2 regions of the Streptomyces sp. 11x1 genome follow, and region 1 is predicted to be linked to the other one. Evidence: riboswitches for the same ligand, from Rfam matches in the RefSeq annotation. Region 1 holds a riboswitch; the other holds the start of a gene.
What was found. Region 1 has a riboswitch for S-adenosylmethionine ahead of P8T65_RS35025 (aminotransferase class V-fold PLP-dependent enzyme). Riboswitches for the same ligand answer to the same signal wherever they lie in the genome.

Region 1 (4,205 bases):
GGATCGATCTCCGGCACGGCCCCGGCACCGGTGCCTCCGGCGGTCCCGGGGTCGGACTGGCCGCCCTGGGCGCCCGCGCCGAACTGATCATCACCGCCGAGGTCGCCCGGCGTGCCAAGCTGCACGGCCGCCCGGTCCTCGCCCTCGCCCTCGCCCTCGCGGAGGCCGTACTCCGCGCGAGCGAACTCCTCGCCGACGCCACGGAACGGGCCCTGCGGATGATCGTCCTGGGCGCACGGGTGACGGCGGGCGACCGGACGGCCGACCTTCAGACGGCCGGAACGCAACGCCCGTCCTCTGTACGGTAGTTCCACTGCGCGCCGTCCAGTACGAGCTCCTTCACCGCGCCCAGGAACCGCTCCACGTGCTCGTCGGGGGTGCCCGCGCCGAAGCTCACCCGGATCGCGTTCAGGGAGCGCTCGCCGGGCGCGGCCTCTGGGGCGCCGCACTCGCCCTGGGTCTGCGGGTCGCTGCCGAGGAGGGTACGGACGAGGGGGTGGGCGCAGAAGAGGCCGTCGCGTACGCCGATGCCGTACTCGGCGGAGAGGGCGGCGGCGAAGTGGGAGCTGTTCCAGCCCTCGACGACGAAGGAGATGACGCCGACGCGCGGGGCGTCGTCCCCGAAGAGCGAGAGGATCCGCACCTCGGGCACCTCGGCGAGCCCGGCGCGCACGGTGTCGATCAGGTGCCGCTCACGGGCGACCAGGGTGTCGAACCCGGCCTCGGTGAGCGCCTTGCAGGCGGAGGCGATGGAATAGGCGCCGATGACGTTGGGCGAACCGGCCTCGTGCCGGGCGGCGGTCTCGTGCCACTCGACGTCCACACCGCCGTCGGTGCGCCGGGTCACCTTGCGGCTGGCGCCGCCGCCCGCGAGGTACGGGTCCGCCGCGCGCAACCAGTCGGCGCGGCCGGCGAGGACCCCCGAACCGAAGGGCGCGTACAGCTTGTGGCCGGAGAAGGCGACCCAGTCCACGTCCAACTCCTGCACGGAGAGGGGGTGGTGGGGGGCCAGCTGGGCGGCGTCGAGGACGATCCGCGCGCCGTGCGCGTGCGCGGCGGCGGCCAGCTCCCGCACCGGCCAGATCTCACCGGTGACGTTGGAGGCGCCGGTGACGCAGACCAGCGCGGGCCCGTGCGGGTCGCGGTCGGCGAGGGCGGCGTCCAGGGTGGCGACGGCCTCCCTCGGCGTGCGGGGCGCGTCCAGGTAGGTGACCCGCGCGTTCCGCCAGGGCAGCAGCGAGGCGTGGTGCTCGGTCTCGAAGACGAAGACCTGGCAGTCGGCGGGGAGCGCCTGGGCCAGCAGGTTCAGCGATTCCGTCGTCGAACGGGTGAAGATCAGCTGGTCGTCGGCGCGGCAGTCGAGGAACTCCGCGACGGTCCTGCGGGCGTTCTCGAAGAGGTCGGTCGACAGCTGGGAGAGGTAGCCGGCGCCGCGGTGGACGCTGCCGTAGTAGGGCGCGTACGCCACCACGTCGTCCCAGACGCGTTGCAGGGCCGGGGCGCTGGCCGCGTAGTCGAGCGCGGCGTAGGTGACCTCGCCGCCGGTGACGAGCGGGACGGTGACATCCCGGCCCAGAACGGGCAGTGGGGCACAAACGGACTGGTCGGCGGCAAGGATGGAGACAGACATGGGGGTACTCCCGTGAGGAGGCATGCCGAAAGAAGGCATACGGAGGAAGAGAAGAAGAGAAAGGGGTGCGCGGAGGCGGGGCTCGGCGGCCCTATCGCATTCGCTTGCTCACGGGAGACTCCCTCGAAACCGCGCTTGCCGTAGACCTCGCTGCCTACGACCCGGTCTTCACCCGGGGCACCCCGCCACGGACGGAGGGTTGCCGGACAGCCAGCCGGGGCTATGGGCTGTCACTCATGACCTGAATCAGAACCTACGTGAGGTGATCGTCGCGCCGCAACTCGTGTCCGGATGGCGCGATGGGGCGCCTCATGACTCGGGGGTGCGGATTCGTCGGCGGGTGCGGGTCGGTGGGGCTTCTCGCGCAGTTCCCCGCGCCCCTGAAAAGCCGGGGCTGCGCCCCGTGCTTTTCATCGAGCCACGCCGCTTCCAGACCCGCAGCCCCGCCGCTTTCAGGCCCGCAGGGCCTGGTCTTTCAGGGGCGCGGGGAACTGCGCGACCAGCACCCACCCACCCGCACCCGACCGACTACCTGTTCGTGGCGGCAACCCACCGCTCGAGGACCCGCCGCGCCGACCCGGAATCGATCGACTCCGCCGCCTTCTCCATCCCGCCCCGCAACTGCTCCGCCAGCGGCCCGGACGTCGGCTCCAACGCCACCAGCGCCGCAGCCGAGTTCAGCAGCACCGCATCCCGCACGGGCCCCGTCTCCCCGGCCAGCAACCGCCGCGCGACATCCGCGTTGTAGGACGCGTCGGCCCCCCGCAGCGCCTCCACCGGTACCAGCTCCAACCCCACGTCACGCGGGTCGAAGCCCTCCTCGGTCACCTTGCCGTCCCGCACGACCCATACCCGCGACGTCGCCGTGGTCGTCAGCTCGTCCAGCCCGTCGTCCCCGCGGAAGACCAGCGAGGAGTTGCCGCGCTCGGCGAAGACACCGGCCATGATCGGCGCCATCCGGGGGTCGGCCACACCGACCGCCTGGGCCCGCACCTTCGCCGGATTGGCCAGCGGACCGAGCGCGTTGAAGACGGTCCTGATGCCCAACTGCCCCCGCGTGGCGGCCACATGGCGCAGCGCCGGATGGAACTTCACCGCGAAGCAGAAGGTGATCCCGGCCTCCTCGGCGACCTCGGCGACCCGCTGCGGCGTCAGCTCCAGATTGACGCCCAGTTTCTCCAGCACGTCGGACGCCCCGGACGCCGACGACGCGGCCCGGTTGCCGTGCTTGACGACCTTCGCGCCCGTACCGGCGACGACGATCGACGACATCGTGGAGATGTTGACCGTCTTGGCACCGTCCCCGCCCGTACCGACGATGTCGACGGTCCTCCCGGACACCTCGATCACCTTGGCGTGCTCGTACAGCGCCTCGACGAGACCGGTGATCTCCTCGACGGTCTCCCCCTTGGCCCGCAGCGCGACCACGAACCCGGCGATCTGCGCGTCCGTCGCCTCACCGCGCATGATCTGGTCCATCGCCCAGAACGTGGCACCGGCGTCCTGGTCGTGCCCGGACAGCAGCGCGTTCAGCACGGCGGGCCAGGAACGGCCCGCCGCGGTGTCGCCTCCAGCGGGGGTCACAGCGCTCATAGCCGCTCCTGGGTGTCGTAGCCGCGGGCAGGGGGTGCCACGCGGACCGCGAAATCACTGATACGCCCACCCTATCCAGGTCGGGGCACGGCGAAGGGCCCCCGTCCGAAGATCGGACGGGGGCCCTTCGACCGTGTGTGGCGAAGCGAAGCGATCAGTGGTGGCCGTGGCCGCTCGTGATCTCCTTGTACTCCTCGACGGTGGGCTTGGCGATCTGGCTGTCCTCGCCGTAGTAGCCCCGGTTCAGCTTGACGCGGACCTTCTCCAGGCGCGACACCTTGCGGGCGACACCGTTCTCGTCGACCGCGGGACCGAGCTCGGCCGGCTTGTACTGCTCGTGCGCCGTGAGCGTGTGCAGCTGCTCCTGGCTGAGCGGCTCGTGGACCTCGATGAACTCACCGTGCGGCAGGCGCTTGATGATGCCGGTCTCGCGACCGTGCAGGATCTTGTCCTTGTCGCGGCGCTGCAGGCCGAGGCAGATGCGCTTGGTGATGATGAACGCGAGGACCGGGGCCACGAAGAACGCGATCCGGACGAACCAGGTGATGGCGTTGATCGACAGGTGGAAGTGGGTCGCCCAGAGGTCGTTTCCACCACCGATCAGCAGGACCATGTACCAGGTGATCCAGGCGACACCGAAACCGGTCCGTGTCGGCGCGTTGCGCGGGCGGTCCAGGATGTGGTGCTCACGCTTGTCGCCGGTGACCCAGGACTCGATGAAGGGGTAGACCGCGATCGCGGCCAGCACCAGCGGGAAGATGACCAGCGGAATGAACACGCCCAGGACGAGCGTGTGACCCCAGAAGTTGATCTCCCAGCCCGGCATGACACGGATCAGACCCTCGGAGAAGCCCATGTACCAGTCGGGCTGGGCGCCGGTCGACACCTGGTCCGGACGGTAGGGGCCGATGCTCCAGATCGGGTTGATCGTGGCGATCGCCGAGATGGCCGCGATGACACCGAAGACCAGGAAGAAGAAACC
Region 2 (4,205 bases), 2.2 Mb from region 1:
GCGCACACCCCTCACACACAGGAGGGCCCGCAGCACACGCAGGAGGGCCCGCACCCCTGACGGGGTGCGGGCCCTCCCGAAAAGAACGAAGAACGTCGCTGCGTGAAACCCGGCGCGTTACTTCAGCCGACCGCGAGCCGGACCATGTCCGCCTGCGGTCCCTTCTGACCCTGCGAGATCTCGAACTCGACCCGCTGGCCCTCTTCCAGGGTGCGGTAACCGTCCATCTGGATCGCGCTGTAGTGGACGAATACATCCGCACCACCGTCGACCGCGATGAAGCCGTACCCCTTCTCCGCGTTGAACCACTTGACGGTGCCCTGAGCCATGCCTAACTCCCCTATTACTGGCCCTTGCACAGATCCACACTTCGCGGATCCGGGTCAGACCTCACCCCCCAACGGTTGGGGGTGTGCGCCGGAACGCGTCGACCGCGGCCGAATGTATCTGTCCAACTGCCCTCTGCAACAGGTCAATCGGACGAGAATTCTGGACACGACCGGTCGGGAATGTACGAACAATTCGTCTGAATTCAGGGCAAGTCGGGCCCCATAAAAGGAACGAAATACGCAAAAGGCCTGCACACTTTGGCTACTTCATATAGGGCGTGCGGCGCGATCGGATATGCGCCCGGCAAGAATCACTACGGTGATCGGACCGGGTTCCCCAACTCTACAGTGCTCAACCATAGAGAATTGCCCCCTCCGCTTCTCTCGCGGAGGGGGCAATTCGGTGAACTCTCGGTAATCAAAGTTACCGACGGTTACTACCGACCGGTACGACGGCGGTCAGCCACCGGCGACCGCGGGAATGATCGAAACACCCGCACCGTCCGGCGTGGCCGTCTCCAGACCCTGCTCGAATCGGACGTCGTCGTCGTTCACGTACACGTTCACGAACCGCCGCAGCTTGCCCTGATCGTCGAGCACCCGGGCGGCGATCCCGTTGTGGTTCTTCTCCAGATCGGCGATGACCTCCCCGAGGGTCGCCCCCTCGGCACTCACCTCGGCCTGCCCGCCGGTGTAGGTGCGAAGGATGGTGGGGATGCGGACGGAAACGCTCACGATGGGACCTCCGGTCAGATGTTTTCAGGGGCGCGGGGCTGTGTTCAATGTGCGGCTGCCGCCGCGTGGGCGCGACCAGCCCCCACCGGCCCGCAGACGAACGACTGGCTAACGGGCCCTACGCGAGCCCCGCCTCACGGAACGAATCAAGGTTGGGCCGAATGGTCGCGGTCAGCCCGGTCCCGGCCACCGCGTCCAGCGTCTTCAGACCGTCCCCCGTGTTGAGCACGACCGTGGTGAGCGTCGGGTCGAGGAGTCCGTCCTCGATCAGCTTCTTCGTGACACCGACGGTCACGCCACCGGCGGTCTCCGCGAAGATGCCCTCCGTCCGCGCGAGCAGCTTGATCGCCTCGACGACCTGCTCGTCCGTCACGTCCTCCACGGCCCCACCGGTCCGCCGCGCGATGTCCAGCACGTACGGCCCGTCCGCCGGGTTGCCGATCGCGAGCGACTTGGCGATGGTGTTCGGCTTCTGGGGCCGCACCACGTCGTGCCCGGCCTTGAAGGCCACCGACACCGGCGAGCACCCCTCGGCCTGCGCACCGAAGATCTTGTACTGCTTGTCCTCGACGAGCCCGAGCTTGATCAGCTCCTGCAGCCCCTTGTCGATCTTCGTGAGCTGCGACCCGGAGGCGATCGGCACGACCAGCTGGTCGGGGAGCTGCCAGCCGAGCTGCTCGCAGATCTCGTACGCGAGCGTCTTGGAGCCCTCGGCGTAGTACGGCCGCAGGTTGACGTTCACGAAGCCCCAGCCCTCGCCGGCCGGGTCGCCGATCAGCTCGGAGCAGAAGCGGTTCACGTCGTCGTAGTTGCCCTCGATGCCGACGAGCTCGCCGCCGTAGATCGCGGCCATGACGACCTTGCCCTGCTCCAGGTCGTGCGGGATGAACACGCAGGACCGGAAGCCGGCGCGGGCGGCGGCGGCGCCGACGGCACCGGCCAGGTTGCCCGTGGAGGAGCAGGAGAGAGTGGTGAAGCCGAAGGCGCGGGCCGCCTCCAGGGCCTGCGCGACGACCCGGTCCTTGAAGGAGTGCGTCGGGTTGCCGGAGTCGTCCTTGACGAAGAGCTTGCCGGCGTCGACGCCGAGCGCGGCGGCCAGGTTGTCGGCCTTGACGAGCTGGGTCCAGCCGGGGTTGATGTTCGGCTTGGTGGCCACGTCCGCCGGGACGGGCAACAGGGGCGCGTACCGCCAGATGTTCGCGGGACCGGACTCGATCCGCTTGCGCAGCTCCTCCGTGTCGTAGGCGGAGTAGTCGTACGCGATCTCCAGCGGCCCGAAACACTCCTCGCACGCGAAGACCGGGCCGAGGGGTACGCGGTGACCGCACTCACGACAGCTCAGAGCGGCGGCGGGGCCGAGGTCTACTGTGGAGATGGAGCCGAGGGAGTCGGTGGTGCTTGCAACAGTCTGCGCAGCCATGGAGGCGAGGCCCTTTCTCCTCATCTTCCTCACGACGCACTTCGCCGTGAGACGGATTTGGCACCTTCCCTAGCCGGGAGCCTCACCACGATGACGATGACGCGACGATGCGCGAATGTCGTGGTCAGACCGGCTGGAGGGTTGCCGGGGCTTCATCGGGCCGTATCCCTCTGCCCCTCTGGATGAGCGGTATTTGGTTGTATACGCCGACGAGCCGCGACATGCGATGGTCACCAGCGTTGTCCAAGACTGTAACCGAAGGCCAGGACAGTTGAGAGAGCCGTCCGAACCGCGAGATGAACGCAGAGGAGCCGCGCACTGTGCTGAACGAAGTCGAGCGCTGGCTGAGTACCCGCTCCTGGTCCATGTCCGACCGCCCGCTCCACCGGATCATGGCCGCGAAACGCGCCACGGGACAGACGGTCAGCGTCGTCCTGCCCGCGCTGAACGAGGAGGAGACGGTCGGCGACATCGTCGCGATCATCCGTCACGACCTCATGCGCCAGGTCCCGCTCGTCGACGAGATCGTGGTCGTCGACTCCGGCTCGACCGACCGGACGTCGCAGGTCGCGGCGGCCGCCGGGGCCACGGTCGTCCACCGCGACGACATCCTGCCCCGCATCCCCGCCGTGCCCGGCAAGGGCGAGGTCCTGTGGCGGTCGCTGATGGTGACCTCCGGCGACATCGTCTGCTTCATCGACGCGGACCTCAGGGAGTTCTCGTCGGACTTCGTCTCCGGGATCGTCGGCCCGCTGCTCACCGACCCCGGTGTCGACCTCGTCAAGGGGATGTACGACCGCCCCCTGGGCTCGGCCGCCGGTCAGGGCGGGCGTGTGACGGAGCTCATGGCCCGCCCCCTGCTCAACATGCACTGGCCGCAGCTGGCCGGCTTCGTGCAGCCGCTCGGCGGCGAGTACGCGGCGCGGCGCTCGCTGCTCGAACGACTGCCGTTCCCGGTGGGCTACGGCATCGAGCTGGGCATGCTGGTCGACGCGCTGCACCTGGTCGGCCTCGACGCGCTCGCGCAGGTCGACGTGGGCGTCCGCAAACACCGGCACCAGGACGGGGCGGCGCTGGGCCGCATGTCGGCGGCGATCTACCGCACGGCTCAGCTGCGGCTGGCCCGGGGGCACCTGATCCGTCCCGTCCTGACGCAGTTCGAGCGGGGCCGGGAGGGTTTTGAGCCGCGCACGTATTCGGTGGACCTGGAGGAACGACAGCCGATGCTGGAGATCGAGGAGTACGCGGAGCGCAGGGCCGCGTAGGCGTAGGCGGCGTAGGGGGTGGGGGTGCGTGTTCCGTCGCCGGGTGCGGGTGGCTGGGGCTTCTCGCGCAGTTCCCCGCGCCGCTGAAAGACCAGGCCCTGCGGGCCTGGAAGACGGCGGGCTGCGGGATGAAGGGCATTGGGGCGCAGCCCCTGCTCCTCAGGGGCGCGGGAACTGCGCGACCAGCCCCCACGCACCCGCAGCCGCCCACGCACCACGCACCCCCTCCCCCATAGGCACCCGGTAGACGGCCGAACCGTACGTTTGACCGGTGAACTCAGGGGCTAGGTTGAGCCCTATGGCATCGACGCACAGCGCGCGGATCCTCGTCGCCTCCAACCGCGGCCCCATCACGTACACCGAGGACGAATCAGGCGCCCTCACAGCGAAGCGCGGCGGCGGCGGCCTCGTCTCCGGCCTCTCCGCGATCGACCCGGACGCGGGCGCCGTCTGGGT

Region 2: linked by a shared signal. The riboswitch ahead of thrC (threonine synthase) and the one ahead of P8T65_RS35025 (aminotransferase class V-fold PLP-dependent enzyme) in region 1 are both predicted to bind S-adenosylmethionine.

The regions. Positions count from the first base shown of each region.
Region 1 is NZ_CP122458.1:7,984,328-7,988,532, reverse strand. Features, by position in the region: partial or broken gene P8T65_RS35030 (glycerate kinase) at 1-308, shown strand, start outside; gene P8T65_RS35025 (aminotransferase class V-fold PLP-dependent enzyme) at 269-1,630, opposite strand; SAM riboswitch class IV at 1,757-1,872, opposite strand; gene trpD (anthranilate phosphoribosyltransferase) at 2,159-3,223, opposite strand; gene P8T65_RS35015 (cytochrome bc complex cytochrome b subunit) at 3,378-4,205, opposite strand, start outside.
Region 2 is NZ_CP122458.1:5,787,609-5,791,813, reverse strand. Features, by position in the region: gene P8T65_RS25505 (cold-shock protein) at 123-329, opposite strand; gene P8T65_RS25500 (ubiquitin-like small modifier protein 1) at 789-1,064, opposite strand; gene thrC (threonine synthase) at 1,183-2,484, opposite strand; SAM riboswitch class I at 2,502-2,673, opposite strand; gene P8T65_RS25490 (glucosyl-3-phosphoglycerate synthase) at 2,805-3,749, shown strand; gene P8T65_RS25485 (trehalose-6-phosphate synthase) at 4,048-4,205, shown strand, end outside.